2 regions of the Sinorhizobium sp. KGO-5 genome follow, and region 2 is predicted to be linked to the other one. Evidence: predicted binding sites of a transcription regulator. Region 2 holds the regulator's gene; the other holds the start of a gene.
The links. The regulator LexA, encoded in region 2, represses DNA repair genes until DNA is damaged. The targets are predictions, from matches to a motif close to TGTTCNNNNTGTGTTCNG.
Positions count from the first base shown of each region.

Region 1 (7,524 bases), on a different contig from region 2:
ACACCCTTCCAGACCCTGAACCATGTCGTCGTACCCCTCGTCCGGCCGGCGCTGGCGGCGCTCGCCATCCTGCTCTTCACCTTCATCTGGAACGACTACTTCTGGGCGGTGGTCTTGACGGTGAGCGACAATGTCAAGCCGGTGACGGCAGGACTTGCGAACCTGCGCGGCGAATGGGTCTCCGCCTGGAACCTGATCTCGGCCGGCACGATCATCGTCGCCGTGCCGCCGGTCGTCATGTTCTTCCTCATGCAAAAACACTTCATCTCAGGACTTACCATGGGAGCGGTGAAGGGATGACTGCAGCTTCCTCGCCGATCTTTGCCAAGTCCAGGAACCGTAGCGAGCGGAACACCATGAAAAGCCTTGAACTTCACCGGATCGAGAAGAGCTACGGCGCCTACCACGCCCTTCGCGGAATAGACCTTTCCGTCGAAGACGGCGAGTTCATCGTCATGGTCGGACCGTCCGGCTGCGGCAAGTCCACCCTCCTGAAGACGATCGCCGGGCTCGAGACGATCTCCTCGGGGCGGATCCTGATCAGCGGGCGGGATGTGACGAAGGAAGAACCGGGCGATCGCGGCATCGCCATGGTCTTTCAATCCTACGCGCTCTATCCCCACATGACGGTCGCAGAGAATATGGGCTTCGGGCTTCGCATGGCTAAGCGTCCGAAGGAGGAAATTGACGCCGCCGTCGCACGCGCAGCGAAGATCCTCCGGATCACGGACCAGCTCGACAAACGGCCAAAGCAGCTCTCCGGCGGCCAGCGCCAACGCGTCGCGATCGGACGCGCAATCACGCGCTCGCCGGACGTCTTCCTGTTCGACGAACCGCTGTCGAACCTCGATGCGGCGTTGCGGACGCAGATGCGCGTGGAGCTTTCGAGCCTCCATGCTGAACTCGGCGCGACCATGATCTACGTCACGCACGACCAGGTCGAGGCGATGACGATGGCGAGCCGCATCGTCGTGCTGAATCGCGGTGCGATCGAACAGGTCGGTTCGCCGCTCGAACTCTATCGCAACCCCGGCAACCTCTTCGTCGCGGGGTTTCTGGGCGCGCCGCGCATGAATTTCTTCGACGTGACGATCGACGAGGTTTCCGGGGCGATGGCCGGGATCTCGGCGCCCGGTCTTGCACCCCTGGCCGTATCGCTCGCCGAGGGTACAGTACTGAAATCGGGCGACAGGGCCACGCTCGGTATCCGGCCCGAGAACATCCGCCTCGCCGCTGGCGATGCCACCCGGGCGGCGATCTCCGGCAAGGTACGCCTCGTCGAGCATCTCGGCCGCGAAACGATCCTCTATGTCGACGCCGGCGCCCTGCAATGCGTCAGTTCGGAGAGCGGCACGGGCAACATCACGGTGCAGATCGGCCAGGTGACGCCGATAGCCGCCGATAGCCTGGTATCGCTCTCGATCGATCCGCACGACGCCTATCTCTTCGCCGGCGACGGCGAGCGGACCGTGACGGTCCGCAAGGCCATCCATTCAAACCAAACCAAAGTAGGCACGATATGAACGAACTGACCAGGATCCGCTGGGGCATTCTCGGCCCCGGCAACATCGCGAAGGACTTCTTCGCCGGCGCGCTGCAATCCGCCAACGGAAAGGTCGTCGCAATCGGCGCCCGCAATCCGGCAAAGCCCGGCCTTGCGGACGATTTTCCGGGCACGCGCATCGTCGCCGGTTACGATGCACTGCTCGACGACCCGGAAATCGATGCGGTCTACATCGCCACGGTCCATCCGCTTCACGCGGAATACGCAATCAAGGCCGCCGAAAAGGGCAAGCACGTGCTCTGCGAGAAGCCGATGGGTCTGTCGGCGGCGGAAGCGGACGCCATGTTCGAGGCTGCCCGCAAGGCGGGCACCTTCATGGCCGAAGCCTACATGTACCGGCTTCACCCGCTGACCGCCAAGATCGTGCAGCTCGTGAAAAGCGGGATGGTCGGCGAGGTGCGCAAGATCCAGTCGAGTTTCGGTTTTGCAAAGCTGCCCTACGATGAGGGGCATCGGCTCTTTTCCAATGAAATGGCGGGCGGCGGCATACTGGACGTGGGCGGCTACACCACCTCCATGGCGCGCCTCATCGCGGGCATCGGCACATCGTCGGGCGTGATGGAGCCGACCGAGGTGACCGCCCTCGGCCATCTTGGTCGGACGGGCGTCGACGAGTGGACCTCTGCCCTCCTGTCCTTCCCGAACGGCATCATCGCCGAGCTTTCCTGCTCGGTCTCTCTCGTGCAGGAAAACGTGCTGCGGATCCTCGGCACGAATGGCCGCATCGAGGTCGGTCACTTCTGGTTCGCCGGCGGTAAGCGGGGAGGCACCAACATCATCCGCGTAATCCACGCCGACGGCCGCCAGGAGGAAGTCCCGGTCGCCGAGCCACGCCATCTCTACAGCTTCGAGGTCGAGGCCGCCGGCGACGCGATCCGCGCAGGTCGCACGGAATTTGCCTATCCGGGCATGAGCCGGGCCGACACACTCGGGAATCTGCGTGTCATGGACAAGTGGCGTGCGGCGATCGGCCTGGAATACGAAGGCGAGAAACACACGGTGCGGACCCGAACGGTGCGCGGCGACAAGCTTTCCCGCAAGACCAGCCTTGTGCGGAGCGGCCGCATCGACGGCCTGCAAAAGGAGATATCGCTTGCTGCGCTCGGCCTCATGGAGTTTTCGACCTTCTCATCCGCTGCCATGGTACTCGACGCCTTTTTCGAGGCGGGCGGCAACCTGGTTGATACTGCGTTTCTCTACGGCAATGGTCTGCAGGACCGGCTCGTCGGCGAGTGGATGCGCAGCCGCGCCGTGCGCCAGGAAACGGTCGTCATCGCCAAGGGCGCGCACAGTCCGCTCTGCTATCCGGACGTGATCCACAAGCAACTGACGACCAGCCTCGAGCGCATGGGCACCGATTATGTCGACATCTACTTCATGCACCGCGACAATCCGGACATCCCCGTCGGCGAATTCGTCGACGCCATGGACGCGGAGGTGAAGGCCGGCCGCATCCGCGGCCCGTTCGGTGGTTCGAACTGGACGCGCGAACGCTTCGAAGAGGCAATCGCCTATGCCGAGCGTACCGGCAAGACGAAACCGAGCGTGCTTTCCAACAATTTCTCGCTGGCTGAGATGGTCGAGCCGGTTTGGGCCGGCTGCATTTCGTCCTCGGACGACGCCTGGATGCACTGGCTGGAGGAGAAAGGCGTCACCAATTTCGCTTGGTCGAGCCAGGCGCGCGGCTTCTTCACCGACCGCGCGGGCCGCGGCAAGCGGGACGATTCGGAACTTGCCCGCTCCTGGTATTCCGAAAGCAACTTCGCTCGGCGGGACCGGGCGATCACACTCGGGCGCAACCTCGGCAAGGACCCGATTCAAATAGCGCTCGCCTATGTTCTGGCGCAGAAGGGCCGTGTCATCCCGCTGATCGGCCCGCGCTCGCTTTCCGAGCTCAACCACAGCCTCGACGCTTTCTCAATTGCGCTTTCCCCAGGTGACGTCCGGTGGCTGCGAGATGGCGACCCGGGCCAGTCGAGCGCTGCCTGAAGGTCTGCTCGCACTAAAAGCTGCCTTGTATCGGTTCAAGAGCTTGATACGCTCGTTGCAGTATTCTAGCGCGTTTCACTGTTTCATTGGACCAGTGAAACGCTCTAACACTTTGAAACTGCGCACTTCCGCACGGGAAGCCGGTACGCACTTTCTCCTGGTAGTACTCATGCAAATCGAGCCGAGCCATGCGAGCGGACAGACAACAGATTGACGAGGCACTGGCAGCGACAGAAACCATCCGCAGCATCCTTCGAGACGCGCTCCTTGCGGTTTATCTGCATGGATCGGCAGTTTCGGGTGGCTTGCGACCGCAGAGTGACGTCGACCTCCTCGCGATCGTCGACTGCCCCATGGCTGACGAACAGCGTCGCGATCTTCTGGCGGCTTTGCTGCGAATGTCCGGCCGCCATCCCCGTCTGGTCGGGGCGCCCCGCTGCATTGAACTGATGGTGTTTCTGCGGGCAGATATCGCCGCACCGGATTTTCCTGCTCGGGCTGAATTCATCTATGGCGAATGGTTGCGGGACACATTCGAATGCGGAGGTCTCCCCGTACCTGTGTCCGACCCGGAAAACACGCTTGTGCTGGCCCAGGCACGACAAGAGGCCGTTCCACTGTTCGGCCCCGATGCAAAGGAGCTTCTGCCCTCGCTTCCGCCAGAACAAATTCGCCGCGCAATGCGCGATGCACTCCCCTCATTGGGCGACAGTTTACAGGGGGACGAGCGGAACGTGTTGCTAACCCTTGCGCGCATGTGGCGTACATCGGCCACCGGTGACTTCATCCCCAAGGATGCTGCAGCGACATGGGCGGCAAGCCAGATGCCGGACGAGGAAGCTGATATGCTGATCTACGCGCGTGAGGCCTATCTGGGCAAGGTCAAGGACGACTGGCAAGATCGGCAGACTGCTTGCGAGCGGACGGCAGCATTTCTGCGCCAGCGGGTCTCGGAACTCCTGTGACGCTTTGGAGCGGAATCTGCCGGGAAGCCTCTTCCGCTTAGCAGCGGCAGGAACGCACCATCGTGCCGTATCTGAATCGGCCGCGAGGATTATCTCGCGCATGGGGTGTCGGAATCGCGTTCAGCCGGTCGTCTTCAAGATGGACAAGGATGGAGAGCAGCATGACTATTACCATTACCGCCTTTGAGCGGTCGCCCGATGGCGGCCAGGGTATGGCGCGTGACATGCGCGTTCGTTGGGCGCTCGAAGAAGTGGGCCAGCCTTACGACGTTCGTCTTCTTTCGTTCAAGGCGATGAACGAACCCGCGCATCTCGCACTTCATCCATTCGGGCAAATTCCGACCTATGAAGAAGGCGATCTCGCTTTGTTCGAGTCGGGGGCGATCGTGTTTCATATCGCTGAGCGCCATGCGGGCCTGCTGCCGGAGGATGCGAATGCCCGGGCGCGCGCGATCACATGGATGTTTGCCGCGCTCAACACGGTGGAGCCGCCGATCGTCGATCGCGAGGTCGCCGAGTATCTGGAAGGCGACGAGACCTGGTACGAGCGGCGTCTGCCCTTCATCGACGAACGCATCCGCAGGCGGCTGGGCGAACTTTCCGACCGACTGGGCAATGCGGACTGGATCGACGGAGCGTTCAGCGCCGCTGACCTCCTGATGGTGACGGTGCTGCGGAGATTGGAAGGATCGGGTATACTGGAGGAATATCCGAACCTCTGCGCCTATGTGGCCCGCGGCAAAGCGCGGCCCGCATACAAGCGCGCTTTCGACGCTCAGCTGGCGGTTTTCACCGCCGCACCGACCGGCTGACAAAGGTCCGCGCCGGCCGATTGATTACAAGCGGCAATGTCCGAGCGAATCCGGGACGTCCCACTTTCCAAGGGCCGATCGGGCTTGTATGTTCCCCCTCCGTTCTTAAGGCCGCGGCCGGATATCAAAGAGCTCATCGAGGGGAAGTAAATGGCGACGGCGGCGTATCTGGAGAAACTGAACGAGAGACAGCGCTGCGCCGTCGAATATGGTATCGGAGCAGGAGAAGGCGCCCGGACAGGCCCACTTTTGATCATCGCGGGCGCGGGCTCCGGGAAGACCAACACCCTGGCCCATCGCGTTGCTCACCTGATCGTTAACGGCGCCGATCCGCGCCGCATTCTGCTGATGACCTTCTCGCGAAGGGCCGCGGCCGAGATGTCGCGCCGCGTCGGGCGCATCTGCGCGCAGGTGCTCGGTCCCAGTTCCGCAACGACGACCGACGCTCTTTCGTGGGCGGGCACATTTCACGGTATTGGGGCACGGCTGCTGAGAATCTATGCCGAACAGATCGGGCTGAATGCGGAGTTCACCATTCACGACCGCGAGGACAGCGCCGACCTGATCAACCTCATGCGGCACGAACTCGGCTTCTCGAAGATGGAAAGCCGGTTTCCGGCCAAGGGCACCTGCCTGGCGATCTATTCGCGGGCAGTGAACGCGGAAATGCCGCTGAATGAAGTGCTCCGCACTTGGTACCCGTGGGTGTCCGGCTGGGAACAGCAGTTGAAGGAACTGTTTGCCGTCTACGTCGAGGCCAAGCAGGCGCAGAACGTCCTCGACTACGACGACCTGCTTCTCTATTGGGCGCAGATGGTCAGCGATCCCTCCCTAGCCGACGATATCGGCAACCGCTTCGACCATGTCCTCGTCGACGAATATCAGGATACCAACAGACTCCAGTCCTCAGTGCTGCTGGCCCTGAAGCCCGGCGGGCGCGGCCTGACGGTCGTCGGCGACGACGCGCAGTCGATCTACTCGTTCCGGGCGGCGACGGTCCGCAACATTCTGGATTTTCCGAAGCAGTTCTCGCCGCCGGCCGAGATCGTCACCCTCGACCGCAACTACCGTTCGACCCAGCCGATCCTCGCGGCCGCCAACGGGGTCATCGATCTGGCCCGGGAACGCTTCACCAAGAACCTCTGGACGGATCGCGAGTCGGCTGAACGTCCGAAGCTGCTGACGGTGAGGGACGAGGCCGATCAGGCGAACTGCATCGTCGAGCAGGTGCTTGCCAATCGCGAATCCGGAATGCTCCTCAAACAGCAGGCCGTCCTCTTCCGCACCTCGAGCCACAGCGGCCCCCTCGAGGTGGAACTGACCCGCCGCAACATCCCCTTCGTAAAGTTCGGAGGTCTGAAGTTCCTCGACAGCGCTCACGTCAAGGACATGCTGGCTGTGCTGCGCTTTGCACAGAACCCGCGTGACCGCGTCGCAGGCTTCCGGCTCCTGCAGATGCTGCCGGGCGTCGGCCCGCAGACCGCAGGCAAGATCCTGGACACGATCGCAACCGACCCCGAGCCGTTGATGGCGCTTGGGGAAGTCCCCGCTCCGCCGAGGAGCGGCTCGGACTGGCTGTCCCTGGTCGAGCTGCTGCAGGCCCTGCGCAAACCCGCATGGCCGATGGAAATCGAGATTGCGCGGATATGGTACGAACCGCATCTCGAACGACTACACGAGGATGCCGAAACGCGCCGGGCCGACCTCGTGCAACTCGAGCAGATCGCCGCCGGCTATCAGAGCCGCGAGCGCTTTCTCACCGAGCTGACGCTCGATCCGCCGGACGCGACGAGCGACCAGGCCGGCGTACCGCTGCTCGACGAGGACTATCTGATCCTGTCGACCATCCATTCGGCCAAGGGGCAGGAATGGCGCTCCGTCTTCATGCTCAACGTCGTCGACGGTTGCATTCCGTCAGATCTGGCCACAGGCACCAGCCACGAGCTGGAAGAGGAGCGGCGACTTCTCTATGTCGGCATGACGCGCGCCAAGGACAGTTTGACGCTGATGGTGCCGCAACGCTTCTTCACCGGCGGTCAGCACGCGCAGGGTGACCGCCATGTCTACGCGAGCCGCACACGCTTTATCCCCGCGACATTGCTTCAGTTCTTCGAGAGTGCAATCTGGCCCGTCGCCAGCCCCAATGCCTCCGAGCGCAGCGCAAAGCAGATCCGCATCGATGTCGCGGCCCGGA
Region 1 is NZ_BDIZ01000002.1:486,302-493,825, reverse strand. It holds gene BHD07_RS11535 (carbohydrate ABC transporter permease) at 1-300, shown strand, start outside; gene BHD07_RS11530 (ABC transporter ATP-binding protein) at 357-1,523, shown strand; gene BHD07_RS11525 (aldo/keto reductase) at 1,520-3,553, shown strand; gene BHD07_RS11520 (aminoglycoside adenylyltransferase family protein) at 3,742-4,518, shown strand; gene BHD07_RS11515 (glutathione S-transferase family protein) at 4,680-5,330, shown strand; gene BHD07_RS11510 (ATP-dependent helicase) at 5,481-7,524, shown strand, end outside.
Region 1: a site for LexA is predicted at 5,420-5,437, ahead of BHD07_RS11510 (ATP-dependent helicase). Genes of this name have one in related genera too.

Region 2 (7,524 bases):
TGGAATCGGGGGTCAGCGGATTGCGATCGACCATGATCGCCTCGAAGGGCGAAGGCTTGTCGCTGACGCGAACTTCGACGTAGGCCGCAGCATAGGCCATGCTGCCATCCGGCAGCGGGATCAATTGCGGGCGCGACGTCGGCATGGGGCCGATCTGCGGCAGAACGACGAATTCGCCGAAGGCGCTTGGTGCCGCCGAGGCCTGCGCCGGCTTTGCGAGCGCGTTCACCGGCACGCCGGCATCGAGCGTCGATCTGTTCGGAACCGGAACGGCGCGGAGATTCGGAACCATGTCGCGCAGCGGCTCGTTGGAAGCCACCATCACGCCTGAGGCGATCTGCCCTTCCGGCATCACGCTCGGGCCACGGTCGCCCTTCCTGACGTACGAAGCCATGAGGTAGGGCATGTCATTGCCTTCGAGGGGCGCACGACCGACATATTGAACGCGAACATTGGCGCTTCCCTTGCGCTTGATGTCCAGCAGGTCGGCGGTTTTCGAAGAGACGTCGATGATCCGGCCGTATTCATAGGGGCCGCGATCATTGACACGGACGATGACGGACGTGCCGTTCTCCAGGTTGGTCACGCGCGCATAGCTCGGCAACGGAAACGTCGGGTGAGCGGCCGAAAGGTGATGCTTGTCATAGACCTCGCCATTGGCCGTCAGCCGGCCGTGGAAGGCAGACCCGTACCAGGAGGCCATCCCGCTCTTGTCGTAGCCGAAATCCTCCTTCGGCTGATACCACTTGCCCTTGACCTGATAGGGTTTCCCTACCTGGTAGCGGCCACCGCCCTTGGGAATGTTGTTTCCGGTAGCGACTCTGGGGCTGGCTTTGACGCCATAGACGGACTCGGCGAAGTATTCCTTGCTCCGCGACTTGGTCTTCTTGACGCTCGACGTCGACCCGCAGGCCGCAAGCACCGCGCAAAGCAACGGAACCGCTGCGAGACGGAGCCCCCTCACAAGATATGCCGCACCGTTATTGGATGTCATCTGTCCCACAAGATCATTCGCAAAGCCGCACCCGAAATCCGCTCCTGCAGCGCTCGCGCATCCGACCGAACGCGCAACGATCGTCGCAATCGTGCAGTAGTTCCCCCCGCGAGAATTTCGCCGTCCCGAAACGGAACAGTCGAACAATCATGACAACAACAAGGCGAAATTGCGAACCGGAGGACGAACGGAGGCAAAAAAACGCTCGCTATGGTTTACGAAACGTAAATGAGTCGCTGGACCATGGTCCGATAGAGCGCGCCAAAGGTCCGAAACCCGTTGCCGGGTTTCCCTGCCGATACATATCGCAATAAGCACCCGCGTGGCTCGTCGGCCGCGGGGTGCGGCGGCCTCAGAGCTGGCCGAAGCTTCCCGTCGGTGCAACTCTGAGGCTCCGTCCCCGGTTGGCGTGGTGCCCGTGCTCCGGCCCAAGTCCGAGAGGATCTCGCAATGGACGACAGATACGATTATGGGCCGCCGGAGCGACGGGCGGCAACCGGCCTCCCCCTAGGCATAATGCTCCTGTCGATGTTGGCGATTGCCGTTTATCTGCTTGCCGGAGCGGCGCTCCTGGACGGCAGAAGCCGGGATGTCGCGACCTACGTCGCCCGGGCAGGCGACGAAAGTCCGACTGCGGCGCCGGACAGCGGACTCCGCCCGTGACGATGGCCCACAACCGTGCCACGGGCGTATGCGGCGCGGCACGCCTCGAATGCAAGCAAATGCTCCGGAGCAAGTTGACGCTGTGATCAAAGCTGCTAAAAAGCCAGCCGTTGGTGAATGGGCAGCAAACCCGGTAGCGATCGCCGGTCCATCGAGAACTCGGAAACGAATTTCACGAAGCTCCGCAATCACCTGGAAGAGTGGCCGAGCGGTTTAAGGCACCGGTCTTGAAAACCGGCGTGCGTGAAAGCGTACCGTGGGTTCGAATCCCACCTCTTCCGCCATTTCAGAATTGATCCGGGCACGCCGGAATTCCCAGCTTCTCGTCACTGATGGCCGTCTTCCCCACCCGCAAGGCTCGTGGCTGCCCTGCCCTTCCGACGCTTTGCGTCACCTGCAGGAGCGGAAGAAGCTGCTTTGGGACTCCATCGCGAAGGGGCGATATTCGGATGGGTGAATTGCAGCGTGCCCTACCGGGCGGCAAGGGTGAAGCCGGCAAACGGAATGCACTGGTGCGCGGGGCCGAAAAATCTTATACAATGGGTGACCAGTGGGGTCGTAGCTCAGTTGGGAGAGCGCCGCAATCGCACTGCGGAGGTCGAGGGTTCGACTCCCTTCGACTCCACCATTCCCCTCTTTTGTCCAGCCCGGAGACCCAGGTAACGGATCTTACCTGAGCTAACATCCACCGATGCCGGACGTCAGGTTGCGGAGCCCGGGCGATGCCGCGGCTCGGCTGCGCTTGCCAAAAAAGCTGATTTGAGAGAAAGTTTTAGTCTGACCCGTTCGAGGTCTGGGCAACTCCCGCGAGTGGAGAAAAACATGCCTGTTAAATCTTTGGTGGCAGCCGTAATTTTTTCCCTCTTCGCCCTTTCGGGGTGCGCCAGCACAGGCTCGACCAACACGACCTATACCCAGTGGTACGGGCCCTATCCCGAGCCTGAATTCGACGTTCTTACGCCGGGCGGACTGCGGCTTGCCTATTAGCATGGCGTAGGCGAGCGACTGGGCCGGCCGCTGTAAGTGAGCGTACGCCCCTGCCCCCAGATTCCGAGCGATCGCCATCGCACGCCGGATGGAAAGCGGACAGGCATTCAGCAGCAAGCGGTATTCACGGAATTTTAGGCACTTGCGGAACACATATGGAACAGATAGGTTCTGTTCTTGATTTGTTTCGCGATTCTGGAGTGACGCCATGCTGACCCGCAAGCAACAGGAATTGCTTCTGTTCATTCATGAACGAATGAAGGAATCCGGGGTTCCGCCGTCCTTCGACGAGATGAAAGATGCCCTGGACCTTGCCTCCAAATCGGGCATCCATCGTCTGATCACCGCACTCGAAGAGCGCGGGTTCATTCGCCGGCTACCGAATCGCGCTCGAGCCCTCGAAGTCATCAAGCTGCCGGAGGCCTATGCCGGTGTTTCGCAGGTCCGCCGCGGCTTTTCGCCGAGCGTGATCGAAGGCAGTCTGGGCAAGCCTGCGGCCCCGCCCCCCGCACCGAAACCGGCGCCCCCGGCCGAGATCGCATCGGTCGCTGTCCCGGTCATGGGCCGCATTGCCGCCGGCGTGCCGATTTCCGCAATCCAGAACAACATGCACGATATTTCCGTACCGGTCGAAATGATCGGCAGCGGCGAGCACTACGCTCTCGAGATCAAGGGTGATTCGATGATCGAGGCCGGCATCCTCGATGGCGATACGGTGATCATCCGGAACGGAAGCACTGCCACCCCCGGGGATATCGTCGTCGCCCTGATCGACGACGAGGAAGCAACTCTGAAGCGTTTCCGTCGCAAGGGCGCCTCTATTGCGCTCGAAGCCGCCAATCCGGCTTACGAGACACGGATATTCGGTCCGGATCGGGTCAAGATCCAAGGCAGGCTTGTCGGCCTCATCCGGCGGTACCACTAGCCTCCCGACGAGGTGTGCAGGCGTTTCCCACGGAAGTACGCAATTTCAAAGCGTTAGAAGTGGGCGCATTGCGCCTTGGGGCGCTATGGCCACGCCTCCACAGAACCGAAGCCATATTTATACAGAATAAAAAAGACCCTATTCCAAATGTACCCTCTTGCGGATTGCGGGCAATCATTCTAAATCCGCGCCACGATTTGAAAATCGCAGATCGTAGAGGCCTCGTGGCGGAGTGGTGACGCAGAGGACTGCAAATCCTTGTACCCCGGTTCAATTCCGGGCGAGGCCTCCAAAAAACCACCCCTATTCAGCTTTGTTACCGACAAATCTTACCTGCGTCAGACGAAGGCGAACTCCGCGCCCGCAAAGACGAAGTTGGCAGCGCTGAGGTCGGCAGCGTGGATGCCGATCAGAGTGACCTGATCGACCGTGCCATTCAACTGCAGGACAGCGTTCCCGTCAGCATCGTTGCCGATGTTGGGCAAAAAATCAGCGAAGTCGTCGTAGCCATAGCCAGCGATTTGGATGACGTCCTTGTCCAATTCGAAGTCGAAGATCTCATCCCGACCACTGTTTCGTGAAAACAGGAACTGATCGGCACCGGTCTCGACCGCGAAGCCTGCGGTCAGTCGACCATCACCCCAGAGCTGATCGTTACCGGTGCCGCCGATCAAGAGGTCGTTCCCACCCGCGGTGTCCACGCCGACCTCTGCATCGCCATACAGGACATCATTGCCTTTGCCTCCGTCGAGCAGGTCGTCGCCGCCACTGCCGCCACGTGAGAAAAGAACGTCTCCAACGAGAAAGTCATTGCCCGAACCACCATACAGGTGGTCGTTGCCGCCAATGCCGGATTCCACGACGCCCTGGTCGAGGCCATCCCCGTAGAGCTTGTCATGGCCCTCTCCGCCCTGGAGGCGATCGTTCCCGCCAACGAAAAAATCGCCCAGGGAGAAAGCGTCGCCCGAGAGAGTATCGTCTCCGGCGCCGCCGTCGAGCCAGTCGTCTCCACCACGTCCGCTGAGGCAATCGTAGCCATCGCCATAGAGTGTATCGTTGCCTTTGCCGCCCGAGAGACGATCATTCCCTCCGGCGACGGTAGCGGAATCAATCGCATCGATCTGGAAGGCATCGCCGTACAGCGTGTCGTCGCCGGCGCCGCCGTCGAGCTGGTCGTCGCCACCACGCCCCTGATTGGAGATCGTCCAAGCGTCGCCGAAGAGCGTGTCGTTGCCCCCAAGGCCGTCAAGGCTGTCGCGGCCACCCTGCCCCGAAGACAGGAAGCCGCCGATTTCGGAGACTCCTAGGCTATTGCCGGTCGTGAACGGGTCTCCGAAGATAATATCCGGATCGTTCGTTCCGAAGATGTGGTTGTCCAGCCCGAGCCAAGGGGCGATGCCACCGATCAGATGCGCCATTTTTCTCTCCACAGTGCTGTAAAGTAGGCGATGCTCGTCTTGGGAAACCCGGACGGCCTTCGCGGCGCCGACTTCGTCGGGCTCCGTCGGAGTGACGAGCTAACGCTATGAAAATACCGACTTCCTACGGAAGACCGTTACACCCTTTTCCTGAAAGCGCTCCAATGTTGCCGAACGTGATGTTCCTGTCTATTGACCACTTTGGATTAACTACAAGTTGTACTTTGCGACCACACTCAGCGTCCGGATACTGGAAGAAGGACGAGCTCGCCCACGCTCCCGAAGACGTCCGCGAAGGGCGAAACCTCGAGGATCGTGTGGTCTCGTGATCGGCGGTTGTGATATAGCGGTCCGTCGGCCGGCCTCATCGGGAGGGCGGCACTCGAAGCGCGACGTGATGGATATTCCTTGGGGCTACATTCAGCGCCACTTCGATTGGCTCGGGCATGTGGTCGAGGGCTTCTGTATTGCAGCAGTCGTCGCCCTCCTGTTCATGGCGATTGCACCGAGAAGGCTGGCGCTGATCATCGGCCTCGCCTTCGCCATCGGACACTTCCACGGCCGCGAGAAACGTGATTTCGAGATCAGCGCAAAGCTGCCGCCGCCTCACCTGGAGGGCTATGAAATGTGGAGGTGGAGTTGGGACCAGGCGACCGATTTCTGGCCGGTCGCTTTGGTCCTCGCCTGCGTCATTGTCGCCCTCCTGCCCAAACGACGTCGAAAGCCGCGCAATTCCGACGACTGAAATGCGTGCATCCGGATGCTGGCGGAACTCTTGGCAAGGCCCACCTCTCAGGATCTGCCGGACGAGTTCGGCTTGCTGCGCCATCGGGCCCACCATACGGCCAGCTTGCGCCGCCGTCGGCGCATCGAGGGAATATCGTGCGAAAGCACGAGCAGGCCCAGAGGAACCATCCAGAAGCCCAGGATGGGCAGAAAACCGAGCAGACCGCCGAAGACGAGCAGAACGCCGATGAGCACGCGCAATGCCGGCGAATTGGGCAGGCTCATCCGCCATTTGCCGAGTACGATCTCACGCGTCTTGGGATCGATGCCAAAATGCTTCTTCGCCATCACTCTTCTTCCGTACCAATGACCCCACAGTTGGTGCCTTCTCCACAGGGCGGCAACCGCCTGCCGACATTTTTTTTGAAAAACCGCTTGGCAAATCGGAAAAGCATTTGTATTAGCAGCCTCACTTCTGCGGCGCAGATGATCCCTGGTAGCTCAGCGGTAGAGCACTCGACTGTTAATCGATAGGTCGCCGGTTCGAATCCGGCCCGGGGAGCCAGTTTTCAAAGCCCTGCACCTCGCGGTGCGGGGCTTTTTCTTCGAGTATTTTCAAGCGCTTAACCGATCATGTAAATGCACCAAGCCTCTAAGGGTTCGGTGCTGGCGTGCTTTTTGGTTACATTTTGGCTGCTTTTCGGACCTCACAGGCCGGCAAACGGGGAATTCATAGGGTCCGAAGCTATTGCGCGTTACGCAATGAGAAACGCCGCAAGCGGCATCTATCGCTATCATCGCCGCGTGCCGAGCTGCACACGAACTATCACGCCGCATGGGAGAAGGCGCGGATCAGGAGACGAACGCCACGAAAGGCGGGACGCGACCGCCATTTGAGCCGGAGACAAAGGAGGTCCAGCAGGTGACGCTCTTTTGAGCGTTATTTCTTGCCGAGATATTCCATCACTTTTTCGCGGTTCGGCCCAGCTTCACGGATCGCCTTCAACGCCTTCTGCCGCGTCACCTTCGCCGTTCTCATGAGGTAGGCCACCTCGTGCTCCTGTTCGGAAACGAGCTCGCGGTCGCGGCCTTTCTTCTTCGGATTATCTGCCATGCTTTCCTCTCATCGACGGTCTACCACGAGCCGCCGGACAACCATCTATTGCTGAGATAGTCCTTCGCTTTCACCCCGGCAGGGTTTCCTTCACGGAGGGCCTCCTGCACCATCCTTCTCCTATAGGCCGCATTTTTCTCATCACTTGCGACCCCATGCCCCTCGGTGGAAACGAGATCGCGGTCACGATCCGGCTCCTTGTCCTTATCTGCCACTCTTTTCCTCCATGTACTTGGATGAAGAATAGGAGCGGATCACGCTTCGGCAAGGGCGGGCTTATGACGCGTCAATGGGTGATGTCGTTGTCCGGGACGCGCCGTCGACCGGTAAGGATTTCACCGTATCAGGGACGTCCACGGCTCAATCAGTGCCTCGATGTTCTCAGCTTCAGATTTCCTCTTTGCTCAATTCAACTCGAGGTCCGGCGCGGCATTCCTGCTGCGCCGGGCTTTTGCATTCGAAGAGCCCCGCATCAACGCCGCAACTGAGCGCGGTCTCGCCGGCTGGCCTCGTGCTGGCCGGACATGTCGCCGCTTACTTCAAGCGCTTGAGGAGTTCCTGCGCCACGGCGGGGGCCGAGGCCGGATTTTGGCCCGTGATCAGTTCCCGATCGGTGACGACATGCGCGCTGAAGGGCGCATCGGACTGACGATAGCGAGCACCTGCTTGCGTGAGGGCATCCTGCGGATAGAACTTC
Region 2 is NZ_BDIZ01000005.1:273,995-281,518, reverse strand. It holds gene BHD07_RS21985 (septal ring lytic transglycosylase RlpA family protein) at 1-994, opposite strand, end outside; gene BHD07_RS21980 (hypothetical protein) at 1,445-1,657, shown strand; tRNA gene BHD07_RS21975 (tRNA-Ser) at 1,852-1,941, shown strand; tRNA gene BHD07_RS21970 (tRNA-Ala) at 2,210-2,285, shown strand; gene BHD07_RS21965 (hypothetical protein) at 2,480-2,644, shown strand; gene lexA (transcriptional repressor LexA) at 2,853-3,569, shown strand; tRNA gene BHD07_RS21955 (tRNA-Cys) at 3,788-3,861, shown strand; gene BHD07_RS21950 (calcium-binding protein) at 3,908-4,987, opposite strand; gene BHD07_RS21945 (hypothetical protein) at 5,385-5,732, shown strand; gene BHD07_RS21940 (hypothetical protein) at 5,780-6,061, opposite strand; tRNA gene BHD07_RS21935 (tRNA-Asn) at 6,204-6,278, shown strand; gene BHD07_RS21930 (DUF3606 domain-containing protein) at 6,654-6,827, opposite strand; gene BHD07_RS21925 (hypothetical protein) at 6,848-7,042, opposite strand; gene BHD07_RS21920 (type 1 glutamine amidotransferase domain-containing protein) at 7,362-7,524, opposite strand, start outside.